One region of the Crystallibacter crystallopoietes genome, then DNA from elsewhere that is predicted to be linked to it. Evidence: riboswitches for the same ligand, from Rfam matches in the RefSeq annotation. Region 1 holds a riboswitch; each other region holds the start of a gene.
The links. Region 1 has a riboswitch for cyclic di-AMP ahead of AC20117_RS10785 (NlpC/P60 family protein). Riboswitches for the same ligand answer to the same signal wherever they lie in the genome.
Positions count from the first base shown of each region.

Region 2: another riboswitch for cyclic di-AMP. It lies ahead of AC20117_RS11545 (C40 family peptidase); the one in region 1 lies ahead of AC20117_RS10785 (NlpC/P60 family protein).
Region 3: another riboswitch for cyclic di-AMP. It lies ahead of AC20117_RS23350 (hypothetical protein); the one in region 1 lies ahead of AC20117_RS10785 (NlpC/P60 family protein).

Region 1 is NZ_CP018863.1:2,297,643-2,303,544, reverse strand. Features, by position in the region: gene AC20117_RS10805 (molybdopterin molybdotransferase MoeA) at 1-601, opposite strand, end outside; gene AC20117_RS10800 (DUF6457 domain-containing protein) at 619-963, opposite strand; gene mobA (molybdenum cofactor guanylyltransferase) at 1,057-1,716, opposite strand; gene AC20117_RS10790 (HNH endonuclease) at 1,716-2,216, opposite strand; gene AC20117_RS10785 (NlpC/P60 family protein) at 2,657-3,436, opposite strand; cyclic di-AMP (ydaO/yuaA leader) riboswitch at 3,442-3,610, opposite strand; gene AC20117_RS10780 (NlpC/P60 family protein) at 4,015-4,794, opposite strand; cyclic di-AMP (ydaO/yuaA leader) riboswitch at 4,800-4,968, opposite strand; gene AC20117_RS10775 (M23 family metallopeptidase) at 5,101-5,745, opposite strand.
Region 2 is NZ_CP018863.1:2,461,189-2,467,090, forward strand. Features, by position in the region: gene AC20117_RS11540 (MDR family MFS transporter) at 53-1,663, opposite strand; gene AC20117_RS11545 (C40 family peptidase) at 1,880-2,758, opposite strand; cyclic di-AMP (ydaO/yuaA leader) riboswitch at 2,763-2,938, opposite strand; gene AC20117_RS11550 (hypothetical protein) at 3,139-3,528, shown strand; gene bioD (dethiobiotin synthase) at 3,608-4,375, opposite strand; gene AC20117_RS11560 (cytochrome P450 family protein) at 4,372-5,490, opposite strand; gene AC20117_RS11565 (aminotransferase class I/II-fold pyridoxal phosphate-dependent enzyme) at 5,487-5,902, opposite strand, start outside.
Region 3 is NZ_CP018863.1:3,048,145-3,054,046, reverse strand. Features, by position in the region: gene AC20117_RS14275 (hypothetical protein) at 1-1,582, opposite strand, end outside; gene AC20117_RS14270 (hypothetical protein) at 1,870-2,454, opposite strand; cyclic di-AMP (ydaO/yuaA leader) riboswitch at 3,009-3,182, shown strand; gene AC20117_RS23350 (hypothetical protein) at 3,185-4,120, shown strand; gene AC20117_RS14260 (hypothetical protein) at 4,230-4,604, shown strand; gene AC20117_RS14255 (ribose-phosphate diphosphokinase) at 4,623-5,603, opposite strand; gene glmU (bifunctional UDP-N-acetylglucosamine diphosphorylase/glucosamine-1-phosphate N-acetyltransferase GlmU) at 5,600-5,902, opposite strand, start outside.

The DNA of each region.
Region 1 (5,902 bases):
CCGGCAGGGTTGGCCCGAAGGTATCCCGGACCTGGCCGGGCGCCGGAACACCGGACGTAACCACTTCGTCCCCGGTCAGCAAGAGCGCTGCCGATGGCCTCGGGTAAACCGGGAGCTGGTCGTGGCCGCAGACTGCGGCAATGGCGATGTGCGCGGGGGTGAGCTTGGTTCCGGCCGCGATGATCTGCTCCCCCGCAACGGCTTCTTCCCCGGCGGGACGAATATGCCGACCGGGAGGTGGCTCCGTAGCTGGAACGTCCTGGAGGCGGTGGAGGAGGGTTTGCTCCGCAACGCTTTCCATCTCGCCGTATTCGCTCCGGAGCACCGCTTCGGTACCGGCCGGTATCAGCCCACCGGTGACGACAGGGGTCGCGTGCCCCGGAGAGAGCGCCGTTCCGGGCAGGGCCAGCTCCCACGGAGGGGCGCCGGCAATGGCCCAGCCATCCATCGCCGAAGAGGCATAATGCGGCACGGCAAACTCGGCGGCGACATCGTGCGCCAACGTGAGCCCCACGCAGTGGGCCAGGTCCATGGACGCGGGGCGTGCGCGGTTGTCCTGCCCCGTTTTATGAGCCAGTTCGCGCGCCTCGTCCCAGCTCACGGAGGGTTCTTGGTGCCTCACGCCTGTCCGGTCTCGCCAGTTCCGTTCCCGGCGCTTCCGTTCCCCGGCGCTCCGGTTGCTCCGGTTGCTCCGGTTCCTCCGGTTGCTCCTTCGGTAGCGTGACGACGGGCGACTTCATCCGCCACTCGGCTGGCGGCACGCATGGCCACGGCCGGCGCTGCCTGTCCGGTGGCGGCACCGAGTCCTGCGGCATAACCGACGATAAACGTGGTGACGGGCGCTGCCGGACGGATCACGCTGTGGGCCGCGACTCCGGCCAGCCCCAGGACGGCTTCAAGGTCTACCGGGGTGTCCTCGATCTCCAGGGCTGCGAGCAGCTCTGTGACGAAAGGTTCAAGCATTTCTTCGGCTCCGGCCACCTGGTCCTCCGATGTTCTATCCGCCCTGCGCCGGGCGCAAAGCGCGTGCAGGAACAGCTCAATAATGAGTTCAGGCTACGGTGCCGGCGGAGCTATGCCAAAGCGTTGCGCGTCATCCCAGGTATCCACGTCCGCGGTCGCGGTCGATGCCAGTGGGAGCTTCAGTGATTTCAGCCCCTCGAACAGCTTCCGTACCGGCATTCCGGCCAGCCCGTCTGGGCCATATCCGGCCACTGCTGCGTCTAATGCCGCACTGTCGATGCAAGACGCCAAGGGTTGGGTGCGGCCATCCGCGTCCACAGGCAGTACCAGCTCAACATCCGGATTCTGTTCGGCCGCGTCAAGGAGCTGCTGCGGAAGTGTGCCCAATGCGGGCATGTCGCACGCGAAGATCAACGTCAGGGGCGCCCTGAGGGCGGCGCCGCCGTCGTCGTTGGCAAAGCCTTCGAGCAGCGCGTTGACTGCCGCACCGATTCCTGCCGCAGGGCCGGAAAAAGGAGGATCTTCACGTGTGAGAAGCACTCTTGTTTCGGGCTCGGCATCGATGAAGGCATCCATTTCCACGCGCAGCTCATCAGGACCAACGACGGCGATGCGCCCGGCCGCTCGAACGTTGTCCAAGGTGCGGCGCAGCAGCGATTGGCCGTTGTAGCGGAGCAGGGCCTTGGGCTCGCCGCCCAATCGCGAGGAACGGCCGCCAGCCAGGATGACGGCGTCGAATCCGGACAGGCTCATCAAGCCGCCGGGTTGGAGTCGAGGAATTCGCTCCATGCCGGAGCCGGGCGCTCCAGTTCACGGATGCGCCAGTGGCTGCCGCGGGGAGCGCGCGGGGTTATGCGCAAATGCCAGCCCATCTGCTTCAATGTCCGGTCCCCCTTGGCATTGTTGCAACGCAGGCAACAGGCGACGAGGTTTTCCCAACTGTCGATTCCGCCGCGCGAACGCGGCTTCACATGGTCAACGGTATTGGCCGTCTTCCCGCAGTACGCGCACTCGTAATTGTCCCGGCGCAGCACGCCCCGCCGTGTCACTGTCATGTCCTGAGGATAGGGAATCTTGATGTAACGGTTGAGCAGGATGACCGATGGCCTACCGAAGATGTCATTGGGCCCGACGACAGGCTCACCGTCCTCAGCGATGATGCTCGCCTTACCAGTGAGCACAAGAAGCAGCGCCCGGCGGAAGGTCACTACCGCCAGCGGTTCGTATCCAGCGTTCAGAACGAGTGTGCGCATGCACGTTCCTGTCCGTCCGGCCACGCCCGGGGCTGCGGGATCGGCTGCATCCCGGTCATGGTGATTCGACACTGACAAGAGTTAGAGTAAGCGGAATCACACCCGCTGCGCTAATTATTCGCCCATCGAAATTTCGCCGGAGTGCCCGCCGGCGTTGATGAAACGTTGTTTGCGGCCTTCCTCAGATGGGAACACCGCCGACTAAGAGCGCACTCTGTACCAACCCCTTTAACCACTACAGGGCCGCCCTCGCTGGAGGACGGCCCTGCAGATAAAAACGTTGATCCCGGTCTGATCCAGTTCCGCCATGAGCGGACCGGCGTTTGCAACTGGGGCCGCTGGCAGATGCCGGCAGGCCTCCGTACGGCGGAACGCCCGGGATGCGGTACTGCTATGACCTAGGAAACGTTTTCGGGTAGCGCGGTACCCGGTTAAAACTCTTAGCCGTTGGGGCGGATGAAGACCGGGCCCGAACCGATGTAGGCATCGGCCAGCGCGGTCGTGTAACCGGTCCAACCACCATGGATGGCCTGGCCGTTGCCCACGTAAATCGCGATGTGCGGCACACCGGCGCCGGCATCGTCGTAGTAGATCATGTCCCCCGGCTGCGGCGTCGAAACCTGGGTACCGTACGCCATGAACTGCGCCGGAGCCAGATCGCCCACGGAAATACCGGCCGAACGCAACGCGTTCTCCACCATCGCAGTGCAGTCCTGCGACACACCGATCTGGCCATAAGCCGACGCCACCAAAGCGGCACCAATACCGCTGGCAGCAACATCAGCCTTCGCCTCGGGCTTCGGCGCTTCCTCGGCCTTCTCAACCGGGGCAACAACCTGCTCGGCTTCCTCAACCACCGGAGCGACTTCCTCGGCCACAGCCTCAACCACAGGCTCCGGCTCTTCAACCACCGGAGCAGGCGTCGAAGTCACACCCGAACGCTCAAGATCCAGCTCAACAGCACCAGAAGCCTGCACAGCCTCAACCTGCACCCGCGACGGAGCCGCAGCAGCAGCCTGGACCGAAGCCTCACGCTCAATATTGGTCGCCTGCGCCGGAACGCCGACCGAAAGAACCAGACCGGACGCGGCAGCAATCACAGCAGCCTGGCGGCCCACGGAACCGGCATTCGAAGAAACAGCCTTGGAAATAGTCTCCAACGGGCTGGTACGGACGGGCACAGCACGGTGGCGGCCCAAAGCAGCAGTGTTCTTAGACACGAGTGATTACCTCTCCCAATGCCTGCGAGGTGAGCTGTCGGGTTCGGATGGGAGTCATCCGGCCATGGGAGCCCCGGCCTCAGCCAAGAACACCCACCACTTAACCCCAAGGGCCTCCTAAGAAGCCCGGAAGTTGGTTCCCCCGCCCCTGCCATGCGAAATCGTTGCGAACGGACCCCGGGAAGTGGCAGAGCTAGGCAATCCACCCGGAGGTGCCAAACCATGATTCGGATTTGGCACGAACAAGACGGTATACGATTTCCGGGGCTAAGTCACATTCAGATCACGGGCAATCCGCTTTGAATCCGCCAGACAGCGTCAGTCCAGCTCGGATCGTTTCATCAGACCCCGAAAATTCGCGGTTTTCTTCCACTTCTACGTGATTCAATTCACATTTTGCCGCCGTTACCTGAATGTGACGAAAAATGCGGGAAAAGCGGACGGAATACGGGAGTTGACCGAAATGGCAGGCATGGAAAGACCGATATAAAAATCAAGGAACGGGCCCGCATCCTGCACGAATGCGAACCCGTCCGCTTGAACATGTCGGCTGACTCAGCCGGCGGTGCTAATGCGTTTTAGCCGTTGGGGCGGATGAAGACCGGGCCCGAACCGATGTAGGCATCGGCCAGCGCGGTCGTGTAACCGGTCCAACCACCATGGATGGCCTGGCCGTTGCCCACGTAAATCGCGATGTGCGGCACACCGGCGCCGGCATCGTCGTAGTAGATCATGTCGCCCGGCTGCGGCGTCGAAACCTGGGTACCGTACGCCATGAACTGCGCCGGAGCCAGATCGCCCACGGAAATACCGGCCGAACGCAGCGCGTTCTCCACCATCGCAGTGCAGTCCTGCGACACACCGATCTGGCCATAAGCCGACGCCACCAAAGCGGCACCAATACCGCTGGCAGCAACATCAGCCTTCGCCTCGGGCTTCGGCGCTTCCTCGGCCTTCTCAACCGGGGCAACAACCTGCTCGGCTTCCTCAACCACCGGAGCGACTTCCTCGGCCACAGCCTCAACCACAGGCTCCGGCTCTTCAACCACCGGAGCAGGCGTCGAGGTCACACCCGAACGCTCAAGATCCAGCTCAACAGCACCAGAAGCCTGCACAGCCTCAACCTGCACCCGCGACGGAGCCGCAGCAGCAGCCTGGACCGAAGCCTCACGCTCAATATTGGTCGCCTGCGCCGGAACGCCGACCGAAAGAACCAGACCGGACGCGGCAGCAATCACAGCAGCCTGGCGGCCCACGGAACCGGCATTCGAAGAAACAGCCTTGGAAATAGTCTCCAACGGGCTGGTACGGACGGGCACAGCACGGTGGCGGCCCAAAGCAGCAGTGTTCTTAGACACGAGTGATTACCTCTCCCAATGCCTGCGAGGTGAGCTGTCGGGTTCGGATGGGAGTCATCCGGCCATGGGAGCCCCGGCCTCAGCCAAGAACACCCACCACTTAACCCCAAGGGCCTCCTAAGAAGCCCGGAAGTTGGTTCCCCCGCCCCTGCCATGCGAAATCGTTGCGAACGGACCCCGGGAAGTGGCAGAGCTAGGCAATCCACCCGGAGGTGCCAAACCATGATCCGGTCTTCGGCACGGGTTCGACACTATAACGTTTCATCTTCTAAGTCACATTCCGGTCACGGAATGGTGTGTCTTTGGTTACAGCCAACCCTTGGGGTCAACCATGTCGCCATTGACAACTACCTCAAAGTGGAGATGGCAGCCGGTGGAATTACCGGTCGTTCCGCTTTGAGCCAACAAATCCCCACGGCTGACAGCGTCGCCGACCTTGGCGCTAATGCTTGTCAGGTGGTTGTACGTGGTCTCCAGGCCGTTGCCGTGGTCCACTACGACGCGGTTGCCGTAGCCGCCAAACCAGCCGGCTTCCTTGACCGTGCCGCCAGCGGCCGAGTAGACCGGCGAGCCGCAGGCTGCGCCGTAGTCCTGGCCGGTGTGCATTTCACCGGCATATCCGGTTACCGGGTTAACTCGCATACCGAAGGGCGAGGTCATCTTCATGCTGTCCATTGCCATGGGCTGGGACAGCGTTCCTTCGCTGCTGACCGCCTTGGCATCGCCGCCGGATGCCACCATGACCTGTTCAAGTTTGGTGTCGGGATCGAAATTGCTCGTCAGGCCCGCGCGCTGGAAGTGCAGGTCTACTTCCGCTGCCGCTGTTACGGGCGCTGCGGCGACGGCAGCGACCTCGGCTGCTGCCGCGTCAACGGCGGGTTCGCCGGATGCAGAGGCACCTGCAGTGGTGGGCAGCAGGACAGTAAGCGCCATGCCGGATGCGGTTGCCACGATAGCGGCCTTGTGGCCGGCTCCTCGGACTACTGCGGTAACGGGCGACGGAGCAGCTTCGGCGCGTCGACGGCCGGTGCTTCCTGAACGCGGACGCGACCTACCTGCCGGGGCGGCCGAACGACGCCGTCCCGTGGCTCTTTGTTCTGACAAAAGT
Region 2 (5,902 bases), 160 kb from region 1:
CGCCCTTGCTCTTCCTACGGGCTGCCGGTCAGCGAAACCTCCGGGGCAGGCCTCAGCGGCCGTCGGCCAACGCGCCGGCGGACTCCGCCGGTGACGCGCTCTGGCTGTCCGGCGTCTGGCTGGCCGTTGCCGGATGCTCCGGTGCCTCATGGTCTGCAGCCTGGTTGTCCGCGGGCTTGCGGACGAAGAAGGCTGCCGCCACGGCGAAGACCGAGATGATCGCGCCGGCCAGGAACGCGGCACGCACGCCGCCGGCCACCGCAACCGTACCCGCCGAACCGTCTGCGGCGAGGGCGGCGGACTGGATGGACATCACGGTCACGAACAAGGCCGTGCCCACGGCGCCCGCCACCTGCTGGACCGTGCCGATGATGGCGCTGCCGTGCGAGTAGAGTTCCGGCTTCACCGCGCCGAGGCCGGCGGTGAACAGCGGAGTGAAGAGCAAGGCCAGGCCGATGCTCAAGACAATGTGCGCGGCCAGCAGCGTGAACGGGGAGGTGTTCTCGGTCAGTGTGGACAGGAACCACAGCACGACGCTGACCAGCATTGTTCCCGGCACCAGCAGGACGGTGGGGCCGAACCGGTCGTAGAGCCGGCCGACAAACGGCGCCAGCAGACCCATCAGGAGCCCGCCGGGCAGCAGCATCAGGCCGATCTGGAACGGTTCGAGTCCAAGCACCTGCTGCATATAGATGGGGAGCAGGATGATGGTGCCGAACAGTGCGGCCATGCTGATGACCATCAGGCCCACGGTCACCGCGAAGGTGCTGGAGCGGAAGGTGCGCAGGTCCAGCAGTGCGCGGTCCCGCCGCTGGAGCCTCAGCTGGCGCAGGATGAAGGCGGACAGGGCCACGAGCCCCACGCCGAAGGAGATCCACATCGGCATGGCGGACACCGTCTCGCCGGCCTCGCCGGAGCCCTGGCCGACCAGGCTCAGGCCATAGATCAGGCCGCCGAAGCCGAACGCGGAGAGCACCACGGAGAACAGGTCCAGCGGCACGGGCCTCGGTTCGGTGACGTTGTCCACCCGCCGGTTCCCGATGATCAGCATGGCGACGGCGATCGGCAGCACCAGCCAGAACATCCACCGCCAGGACAAGGCGTTGAGGATAATGCCGGAGATGGTCGGCCCGATGGCCGGCGCCACGGAGATGACAATCGAGACGTTGCCCATCGTCTTGCCGCGCTCGGCCGGAGCCACCAGGGTCATCAGGGTGGTCATCAGCAGCGGCATCATGATGGCGGTGCCGGTGGCCTGGACAATCCGGCCCAGCAGCAGGGGCTCGAACCCGGGCGCTATCGCGGCAATCAGCGTGCCGGCGGAGAAGAGCGACATGGCCGTGGTGAAGACGGGCCGGGTGTTGAAGCGCTGCAAGAGGAAACCGGTGATCGGAATGACCACCGCCATGGTCAGCATGAACGCCGTGGTCAGCCACTGGGCGGCGCGCGCGGTGATGCCGAGGTCGTCCATCAGCTCGGTCAGGGCGACGCTCATGATCGTTTCGTTCAGGATGACCACAAACGAGGCAGCCAGCAACAACCGGATAACCCGGTTGTTCCGGCGCTTATGGTCGACGCCGTCGCTTCCCGGTCCGGGTACTGGCGCGGCGCCGGAATTTACGACGGCGGGTTCGGCCGGGGACTGTTGGCTCACGGAAGGTATCCTCAATGGTTTTCGGGGGAAGCGGTGCCTGCGCGAGGCGACGATAGCAAGACTAACCAGCATAGTGGAAGCACTATTCCCGCCGGCTCCCAAAAGGGGTACACCCCACATAAGATGCCCCACTTAACGCGGTATGCACCGCCGGAAAATCCGGCGGTGCATACCTATATATAGGAGCGTGCCTACATGCAGAGTGCGGCTGTGCGGCCGCAGGGCTTACTTGGTGAAGTAGCCGTCTACAGGCATCCAGCTGGTGGGGTGCACCTTGGTGCCCTCGCCCGGGTTCAGGGCGCTGATCATCTGGCCGTCGCCGAGGTAGATGCCGATGTGGCTTCCACCGTTCTGCAGAACCAGGTCGCCCGGCTTCGGGTTGCTGGTCGGGGTCAGGGCGCCGGCCTGTGCGGTGGTGACGCGGGGCAGGTCGATGCCGTGCTGGGCGTAGACCCACTGCACGAAGCCGGAGCAGTCCCAGCCGCTGGTGGAGGTGCCGCCCCAGACGTACGGGGTGCCGACCATGGACTTGGCGGTGGCGACAATGCCCGAGGTGCTGGCCGTGCTGACGGAAGCCGGCTCGATGTTGGCGCTGGCTGCGGCAACGGTGAAGTCTTCTTCCTGCGGAGCGGCGGCGGGTGCCTCGGCCGGAGCAGGAGCAGCATGTGCAGAGTGGTCGGCCGGAGCCTGTGCGGCACCGGAGAGCTGGATGACGTCGCCCGGGTAGATGACCGATTCCCAGCCGAGGCCGTTGGCGGCGAAGACGTCGTTCAGCTCAATGCCGTGCTGCGCGGCAATCTTGCCGAGGGTGTCGCCGGCCTTGACGGTGTGGGTTGCAGCCTCTTCCGAGGCGGCCGGTGCCGGTGCTGCGGCCGGAGCGGCAACAGTCTCAGCCTGGGCCGTGGCGGCGAAGTCGCTGGAGGATACGTCGGCTGCGGCGTTGGCGGGCAGGCCGGCGCCGAGCATCAGGCCACCGGCAGCGGTGACAACTGCGGCACTGCGGCCAACGGTACCTGCGTGGGACGATACGGCCTTCGAAACTCCGCTGAACGGGTTGCTGTGGACCGGGGTGGCACGATGGCGTGCGGAATTGATCTTGAACAAGGTTGTAGCCTCTCCCAATGCCTGCGAGGTAAGCTGTCGGGTTCGGATGGGAGTCACCCGGCCGCGTTCCACCTCGGAAAATCGCTCCGTGGTGAACTGCGGCTTAACCCCAAGGGCTCTGGAGGGAGCCCGATAAACGTGGGTCCCCCGCCTCTGCCATCTGTCTAGCGAACGGACTCGGAACGGTGGCAGAGTTAGGCAAAGCCATTCCGAGGGGGCCGGCCCAGGAAGCGCCGACGTGGTTGCCACCCTACATAACGGATTGATAACTCCGCAAAACGGACACGCCGCCAATGGCGGGTTTCGGGGTGGCTTGGTGCTAGTGGACGGCCAGCGAATTGGGTTCGGGCGGTGGCGTCGTTCCGTAGTAATCTTGCCGGATGATCCGTCGCAGCTTTGCCCTCGTTTTTGTAATGTTTTCCCTGCTCATCACGGGGTGCAGCCAGGTTGAACAGGCCGCCACCGATGCGGCTAACGACGCCGTTTCCGGCGCCCAGGATGCCGCCAGCCAGGCCGCCTCTGATGCTGTGTCAGGAATCACATCGGCTGCCGTCGACGAAGTACTCCAGCAGGTCTGCAAACCTGTGGCGGACGGCACGATCAGCGCAGGAGAGAAGCAACTGCTTGCCGGCCTCGTCGATGCCGCCGAACAGGCCGGCGTGCCCGCCGAAATTACGACGCCGATGGGTGACATTGCGCAGGCCGGAGACCAAGTGCCGGCCGAGTCTGTGAACGCACTGCAGGACGCCTGCGCCAACGCCACCAGCTAGCCCCAACGCCGGCTGCTGGCCCCAACGCCGGCTGCTGGCCCCAACGCCGGCTGCTAGCGCTAGTGCCGGCTGCCCAGCGCTAGCGCAGTCGGAACCACTCCCGGGCGCCGGCTTGGAACCTGGCCGGGTGCAGGGCTGCGGCGTCCTGCGGGATGGCGCCGAGGAACGGCACATCCAGATTCTGCAGGTACCGCAGGTTGTCCTCTTCCACCGCGCTCGGCTCCGCCGGCCAGGAGCCGATGACCAGTCCGGCGGCTGCGAGGCTTCGCGTTCTCAGGGCCTCGAGCGTGAGGAGGGTGTGGTTCAGCGTGCCCAGTCCGCTGCGGCAGACAACGACGACGCCGGAACCTCCGCCGCCGAAGCCTCGACTGACGGAAATCTGCTCATGGGCATTGCCGACGCCGGAGTTCCGCACGCGCGCTGCGAGGTCTGCGAGCGTCCTGCCTTCGTCGTCGAGCTCCACGAGAAGTCCGCCGGCGCCCTCCACCAGGACATGGTCCGATCCCGTGGCGAGTTGCTCGATGTGCCGGACGTGGTCCGCGAGCGGAGGCAGGGCCGCGCTTTGCCGCCCGGCAGCTGCCACCGGGGCCATCGGCTCGAGCAGCCGGATGCCCTCGGACACCGCGGCGACGCCGGAGAGTCGGCGCACTTCGTCCATGTCGCCGGGCTCGCCGTCGGCCACCCCGGTCTGCGTCGGCTTGTAGACCGAAACGGTGCCCGGCAAAGCGGTGGCGAGCGCCGCCGTCGTTATCGTCTTGCCGACCCCGGTGTCGGTGCCGGTGACGAAGATGACCGGCGGCAAGCCGTTCAGGCTGGCCAAACCGGCCGGGGCGGGAGTGTCGGTCACTTTTCCTCCTGTTCCACCGTGACGGTGAGCGGGGTTTGGAAGGACAGCAGGCGTAGCCAGTCCGGATCCGGCCCCGTGAGCCGCACCGCCGGCAGTGCCCGGGCCGTCTCCTCAAGCACCAGGACGGTTTCCAGCTCGGCGAGTTTGGCGCCCAGGCAGCGGTGCAAGCCGTGGCCGAACGCCAGCGAATAGGCGGTTCCGCCTGTGTCCGGAGGATGCTTGCCGCTGAGCTCGAGCAGGATTTCCGCGCCGGCGGGGAGCTCGGTGCCGCCTAATCGAGTGTCACGGGGAACGGCGCGCCGCCAGGTATGCACGGAGGATTCGGTGGCCAGCACCTGCCGCACGAAGGACTTGGCCCCGGAGGGAGCCCTGGAGTCGGCTCCGCTCCCGGCCTCGGCCCCCGCCCCTGCCCTGGCCCCGGCTCCGAGCTGTTGCCAGCGTCCCGGCTCCTGCAGCGCGCGGTAGAAGGACGTGCCGATCAGCTGTGCGGTGGTTTCCTGCCCCGCTATGACCAGGAAATAGCCCAGCGAGCAGATTTCCGACGGCGTGAGCCCGGCGGCATCGAGCACGCCGAAGAGCGACCCGGTGCCGCGGCTGGTGGCCACTTCGCCGCGCAGCCAGCCGTAGAATTCTGCGGCGCTCTCCGCCAGGACCGGCTGGCGGTCCTCGGGCGGCCAGCCCCAGAACAGTTCCAGCGAGTCCCGGCTCCAGCGCTTGAGGACGTCCAGGTCGGGGCACCGGATGCCGGTCAGCTCCGCCATGATGATCGGCGGAATGTGCTTGGCCACCGCGTCGGCCAGATCCGCCGGGCCGTGCTGCAGCAGCTCGGCGGTCTCCGCGGTGCGCACCTGGGTCAGCTCCCGTACCTGCGGTCCGATCGCGGCGACTTTCGCGGGGGTGAAAAAACCGGCCACGAGCTTGCGGACCTGGCGGTGCTTGGCGCCGGTGGCCGAGGCCAGCACCGGCGGCAGTGCAAAGCGGGCGCGGCTGAGGATGCGCAGGGCGGCCGGGGCCAGGGGCACCACGGAGGTCAGCGCGTTGGTGGGTAGGAAATCCTCGGTCCGGCGCATGACTTCACGCACCTCTGCCGGATCCGAAACCACGTGGAAGCTCATCCCGCCCCCGCCCCCATTCTTGCAGCGTCCATTCCGTCTGCCTTGTCCGGCACCATTCCGGCCACCAGCCCGGCGACCAGCCGGGCGGCGTGCTGTACCTGCTCCGGTGCCAGGTCCGCGCGGGCCGTCAGCCGCAGCCGCGAGATGCCGTCCGGCACGCTCGGCGGCCTGAAGCACCCGACCAGGACCCCGGCTGCCTCCAACCGGACGGCGAGTTGCGCGGCATCTTCCGCCCGGCCGACGGGAACGGACTGCACGGCGCCGGCGGCCTGCTCGATTCCGCACACCTGCGCGATGATGGCCGCATTGCCGAGCACGGCCTGCGCCAACGACGGGTCGGCGGCGATGATCCGGCAGGCTTCGGCAGCGGCGGCGGCTGCGGCGGGGGCCAGTCCGGTATCGAAAATGAAGC
Region 3 (5,902 bases), 750 kb from region 1:
AGACCTTGCCTTCGCCGTAGACCAGTTCGCAGACCCAGTCGCCGGCGGAGAACTCATCCTCGCCGTCGAAGTCCGCTTCCTCGGCGAGGGTGTAGGTGACGTCCTGATCCACGCTGCCGCTCACCCAGGAGGTGCCCTCGAGCGTGGGCTCCTCGGCGCCCTCCGCGGTGGCCGTCAGCGTCCACTTCTCCGCGTAGTCCCAGTAGTCCTCGGGGTCGATGTCCTTGGCCAGCGTCAGGTTCTGTTCACATTCAACGTGGTTCACCACTGTGAAGGCGCTGTCCTTGTCCATGAGTTCCCGCTCGCCGAGGCCCTCGCTGTAGTCCACCAAGCAGCCTTCAGGAACCTTGACTTCCTCCTTGAGGTAGACGTAGTCGCCCTTGTAGAAGTCCGTGTACTGCGTATCCCATGCTGCGTCCGCGATTTCCTCGCTGTCCGGACCGAGCTTGAGCCAGGCGTCGAAGCCATACGGCTGGCTGCCGTGGTCAAATTCTTCGTCGTCGATGACCCACTTCTTATCAACTTCGAAGCTGGCGCGGTACTTGGGCGCGTGCGGGACATCGGCACAGGCCGAATCGACGTAGTTGCCGTCCAGGTAGATCTTGTTCAGCAGGCCGCCGGAATAACCGTCCTTACAGGTCAGCTCGTATTCCGGGGTGCCGTCTGCAACCTTGACCGTGGCGTACACGTGGTAGAAGTGGCTCTTGCCTTCGCCCAGCTCGACGTCGTCGTCCTCGGTGGCGAGCTCGGCCGTGTTGCCCTGGAATTGGCTTTCCGTGTTGCCATTGCTCCAGGTGGCCGATTCGATCTCGATGCCGTGGCCGAAGGAGAGCGTGTCCGAGAGAGTGTACTCCTCTTCGTCCTTGTAGTCGCCGTCCCCGTTGGGCTGGTTGGTTACCTGGATGGTGTAGCTGATGTACCAGCGGCCTTCGGACTCGTCGCCGAGGGCCTCCACCGCATTGGCCGTCTTGGTGGCGACGATCGGGCCGGCTGCGTCCTCGTGGTCGCCCTCTTCAGGCTCGGTTTCTTCTTCGTCTTCACCTTCTTCTTCATGCTCGGCTTCTTCGTTCTCGGTCTCTTCGTTCTCGGTCTCTTCTTCGGCCTCGGCGTCTTCGTCGTCGTGCCCGGCGTCATCCTCGCTGCCGGCGATCGCGGCCCGGGGCGCGGCGGGCTGGTTGGCTGGCACCGCTTCCTGCACAGCCGGTGCCGGGGCAGGCTCCTGACCCGGGGCAGGAGCCGGTTCAACGGGCAGTTCGGCTGTCGCTTCAGCAGGTTCGGGTGCCTCCGCGGCTTCAACTTCAGCGGCCTCGCCTGTTCCCTCCGCCGGATCATCCGTTCCGGCGAGCGTGGCTTCGGCAGGGGCCGCCGCAGCCAGCCCCGCGATCTCGGCGGCTGATCCCGATGACTCTGCTCCGCCGTCGTCAGCCAGAACAGGCAGGGCCAGACCGGCCGACATGAGCGTGCCAGCGGCCACCACGGCAAATCCTCCGCGCAGCCGCTTCATGGCATCACGTCTCTTCGGGCGCGCTTCCTTGGGCGGTTTCGGATTGGACGCCGCTGACTGCGCTGGCTTGTCTGTCATCTTGTTCCCCCAAAAAAGACCGGCACACGTCGGGTGCCGGTGCAGGTGCGAGTGGCGGACCGTCTCCCCTGGTCCGTTATTGCCGTGAGCGCCCATGCGGACGCTGCGGCAGCCCGCTCCCCCACGGGCTGCCACACGTGCAGTCCCTCATAAAGAAAACTGCTTCCCCCCAGGGTTCTCGCCATTGAGAACCCGCTCCGCTGCCGTCGAGCCCTGACAGCCGCCGGCAACGGAGGCGGTGGTGGCTGCCAAGTACGGTTAGCCTAAGCGAGGGGCACCTGTGGGCGCTAGGGATAAACGTTGCTTTCGGCCGGATCGGCGCGGTTTTCCAAGGTATTCGCAAGGTCGCTGGACGCGGTTCCTCTGTCAGGCACTTCCGTGACCGTCACGTGGTCGGTGTCGAGGTAGCCGCGTTCCAACAGGCCGGAACTGGCATTGTGGCGGAGCAAGTCGATACTGGTCCGCTCGCCGGCTTCCCAATCAGCTTCGGTAGGATTCAGATGTTTGCTTGTCGTGGTAGGCCACTGCCCGGCTTCCCGCATTGCATCTGCTACTTCGCCAAAAACGGGCCCGACGCTTCCGCCGAGGTTGTACTGTCCAGGATATTCGGAATCGGGGTGCCGGTAGGTGGCCATCACTTCGCCCTCATGCGGCGTGGTGCAGTCAACCGTGAAGATGGCTGTGGTTTTGGCCTGGTAATCGTAATCGAAGTAGAGACAGTCCCCGATTGCCAAGTCGCTTAGTCGCTTGGCATCCATGGTGTCCCAGGCGTTGGCGAGAAATTGCTCCATCGCCAACCGGTCGGCTTCGGCCTCCTCCGCGGTGAGGTCGGGAGCAGCCGGTATAGAGGTTACATCGGGTGCGGGCGTCACCGCTGTAAGGGTAGCGGGAGGACCTGGTGGCTGAGGGCTCGGAGCCGAAGTGTTCTCGCTTGCTTCGCCTGTGTTGAACCCGGTGGCGGCCGATGAAGTAGGGATGGAAGCCGAAGCCGCACACCCTGACAGCAGCGAAACCGCCGCGGCGGCCAACAGTGTACGAACGGCGTGACGATGACTGTCGGCGTTGCCCTGATTCACTCATTCTCCCCGATATTGCGCTTCTCTCCTGATTACAGCACCGCAGGCATGACCGAGGAAATCCGGCGCGGCTTCACTACGACGGGAAGTTGATGGACCTGGCCAGAGACGCTGCCCTGGCCAGGTCCATCCATCCCGTGCCTTGGGGAGGTGGCATGCGCTGGGATGACTAATTCAGCCTAAGTTCCGACAATCCGACACGCCAGAGGTTGGTGAAAAGATTCATCTTCCAATAAGTGACCACAAACACATGTCACGAGTTTGTAACGGTTCAGCGCGCTCGATACGTTTAATCGCGCCATGGCCCTAGGCAAGGGTTGTGGCCGGGTCCGCACGCCGAGCTCTGCCAGCGTACCTGTCCGTTCAAATTCACTGGCAGAGGTGGAGGAACCAGAAGTGGCGCCAGCGGCGCCTTGGGGTGAAGTGCGGCTAGTTGTCCGCGGCGTTCTGCTGCGGTCCCGGCCGGGCCGAGATGCTCCGTCTCGAATCCGACAGCTAACTTCGCAGGCGTGTAGAGAGGAATCCCGTGAAGAACCATTCTCGTGGACGCCGGCGCGCCGGTCCCACTGTCTCGTCGCATGGTGTCACCAGTCTCGTCCGCGGCCGCCGCCGCGCCAAGGACCAAGCCCCATCCGCTGTCCCCTTCCGCAGCGTCGGGGCACTCACCGGCCTGGCCGTAGTTGCCACGGTGGCCGCTGCGGCCGCCCTGCCCCTGAATCAGGCTGGATCCCAGGAAGCCAGCGCTGGCCGACCCCAACTGCAGACATCCGTTAAAGCCTGGCCCATTTCAGCGCCGTTGAATGAAGCTGAGCCGACGTTCAGCCGGCCGACAACAGACAGCACAGCGGCCGCACAGAAGGATATAAAGGTCGCTCCGAGTAGTGTGGCCCAGCCGACTCTTGGAGGGGACGCAACCGAGCGACCCGCTCCAATGACCACGCAGTCCGCCGCAGACTCCACCGGCGAGGCTGCGGCACCGCTTCCCGGCGTCGTCGGGGAAGCAACCGGCGCCGCCAAAGACAAGGTTGCCGGCGCTACTGCGGCTGCCACGGATACGGCTGAAAAGGCCACAGCGACTGCGACGGACGCGGCGGACAAGGCCACTGCGGCCACCACAGGTTCACCTGAGCCGACAGCCTCGCCTACCGCCGACGCCGCTGTACCGACAAGTCCGGCTACGAGCCCTCCGGCCAAGCAGAGCACCCGAGCGGTGCCTGAGGAGCCCGAACCCACAAGATCAACCGTACCCAGCCATTCGGCGGCCCCCGTCGAGCCGGCTCCGACCAGCGAAGCTGCCGACCCCGAGGAGCGGCACTCGCCGGAGCCCTCGCCTACTGCCGACACCCGGGATGAGGAGAGGGAGAAGCATCGCCGGTTCCGCGTCCGCGCTGACGTGGATGTGGACTTGCGCCTCCCCGTTTCCCTGCTGGGTGAAGACGAAGACGGCAGCAGCAGCCGGTAGGCTTTGTCCCGGCCTCTTGGGGCCAGGCTGTAGAGAGAGGGTGGCGGAACCAACGTTCCGTCACCCTCTCTCTGTCACATTTTATCGAAGATGTGTTCTACTTTTAACTATGGATCGGGATGCTGCAGCGCGAGTGGCAGCCCGTTACGCGAAGCGTGCGGAGCCGGTATCGCTGACCGCCGAGGAACTGGATCTTGAGCATCACAAGGTGACCCGGGTAGTCCCGGGCGTGCCGGTGTGGGCGTGGATCCGTTTTCCCGGTGCCGCCGAACTGGTCCAGGGTGAGGCGTTCGGCTGGACGTCACGGGCTGTGCAGGTGACCTGGGAGGACGCCGGCATCAGGCGCACAACGTGGGTGTGGGCCTCGGCCGTGCAGCGGCGCACCGATCCCTTACGCAAGACGTCCCTGGGCGAGAGAACTGCAGCTAACGACGACGCGGCGCCGGCCGGATCCCAAGGAGACCGGCCGACGCCGCGGAGTTAGCCCGGTTAGGACTGAGGTTTAGGCCTTGCCGTCGAAGAGGCTGGTGACGGAACCGTCCTCGAACACTTCGCTGATGGCACGGGCGATCAGCGGAGCGATGGACAGCACGGTCAGCTGCGAGAACTGCTTGTCCGCGGTGATCGGCAGCGTGTTGGTGACCACCACTTCGCGGGCGCCGGACTCGGCCAGACGGCGGGCCGCCGGATCCGAGAACACGGCGTGGGTGGAGGCGATGATGACGTCCTTGGCGCCGGCGTTCATGAGCACCTGGACCGCGCCGGCGATGGTGCCGCCGGTGTCGATCATGTCGTCGATCAGCACGCATTCGCGGCCTTCGACCTGGCCGACAACCGTCTTGGCCACGGCCTGGTTGGGCACATTGACGTCGCGGGACTTGTGCACGAAGGCCAGCGGGGCGCCCCCGAGGCGCTCGGCCCACTGCTCGGCAACGCGGACGCGGCCGGTGTCCGGGGAGACCACGGTGACGTTGTCCAGGTCCACGCGGGTGCGGACGTAGTCGGCCAGCAGCGGGATGGCCATCAGGTGGTCCACCGGGCCGTCGAAGAAGCCCTGGATCTGCGCAGTGTGCAGGTCCACCGAGATGAGGCGGTCGGCGCCGGCGGTCTTGTACATGTCCGCCACCAGGCGGGCGGAGATCGGCTCGCGGCCGCGGTGCTTCTTGTCCTGCCGGGCGTACGGGTAGAACGGGGCGATCACGGTGATGCGCTTGGCGGAGGCCCGCTTGAGCGTGTCCACCATGATCAGGTGCTCCATGAGCCATTCGTTGATCGGGGCCGGGTGTGCCTGGATCACAAAGACGTCGGTGCCGCGGACGCTTTCCTCGAAGCGGACGTAGATCTCGCCGTTGGCGAAGTCGTACGCGCTGGTGGGAAGCAGATCGATCTCGAGCTCTTTGGCGATCTCTTTGGCGAGTTCCGGGTGTGCCCTGCCTGAGGCGAGGACCAGCCTCTTTTCGCCCTGGGCCTTAATTCCGGTCATGAATGATCACTTTCTGCATTGGTGGGGGTTTGGGAAGAAGCAGCGGCGTCGGCCGCCTTTGCAGCTGAAGTGCCGGCCCGGTTCTGCTGGACCCAGCCTTCGATATTGCGCTGGGCCGCGACGTTCAGCGCCAGCGCGCCGGCCGGAACGTCCTTGCGGATCACCGCGCCCGCGCCCGAATACGCGCCGTCGCCCACCTGAACGGGTGCAACGAAGACGGTGTTCGATCCGGTGCGGACCTCGGAGCCGATGATCGTACGGTGCTTGGCCACGCCGTCGTAATTGGCGGTGATGTTGCC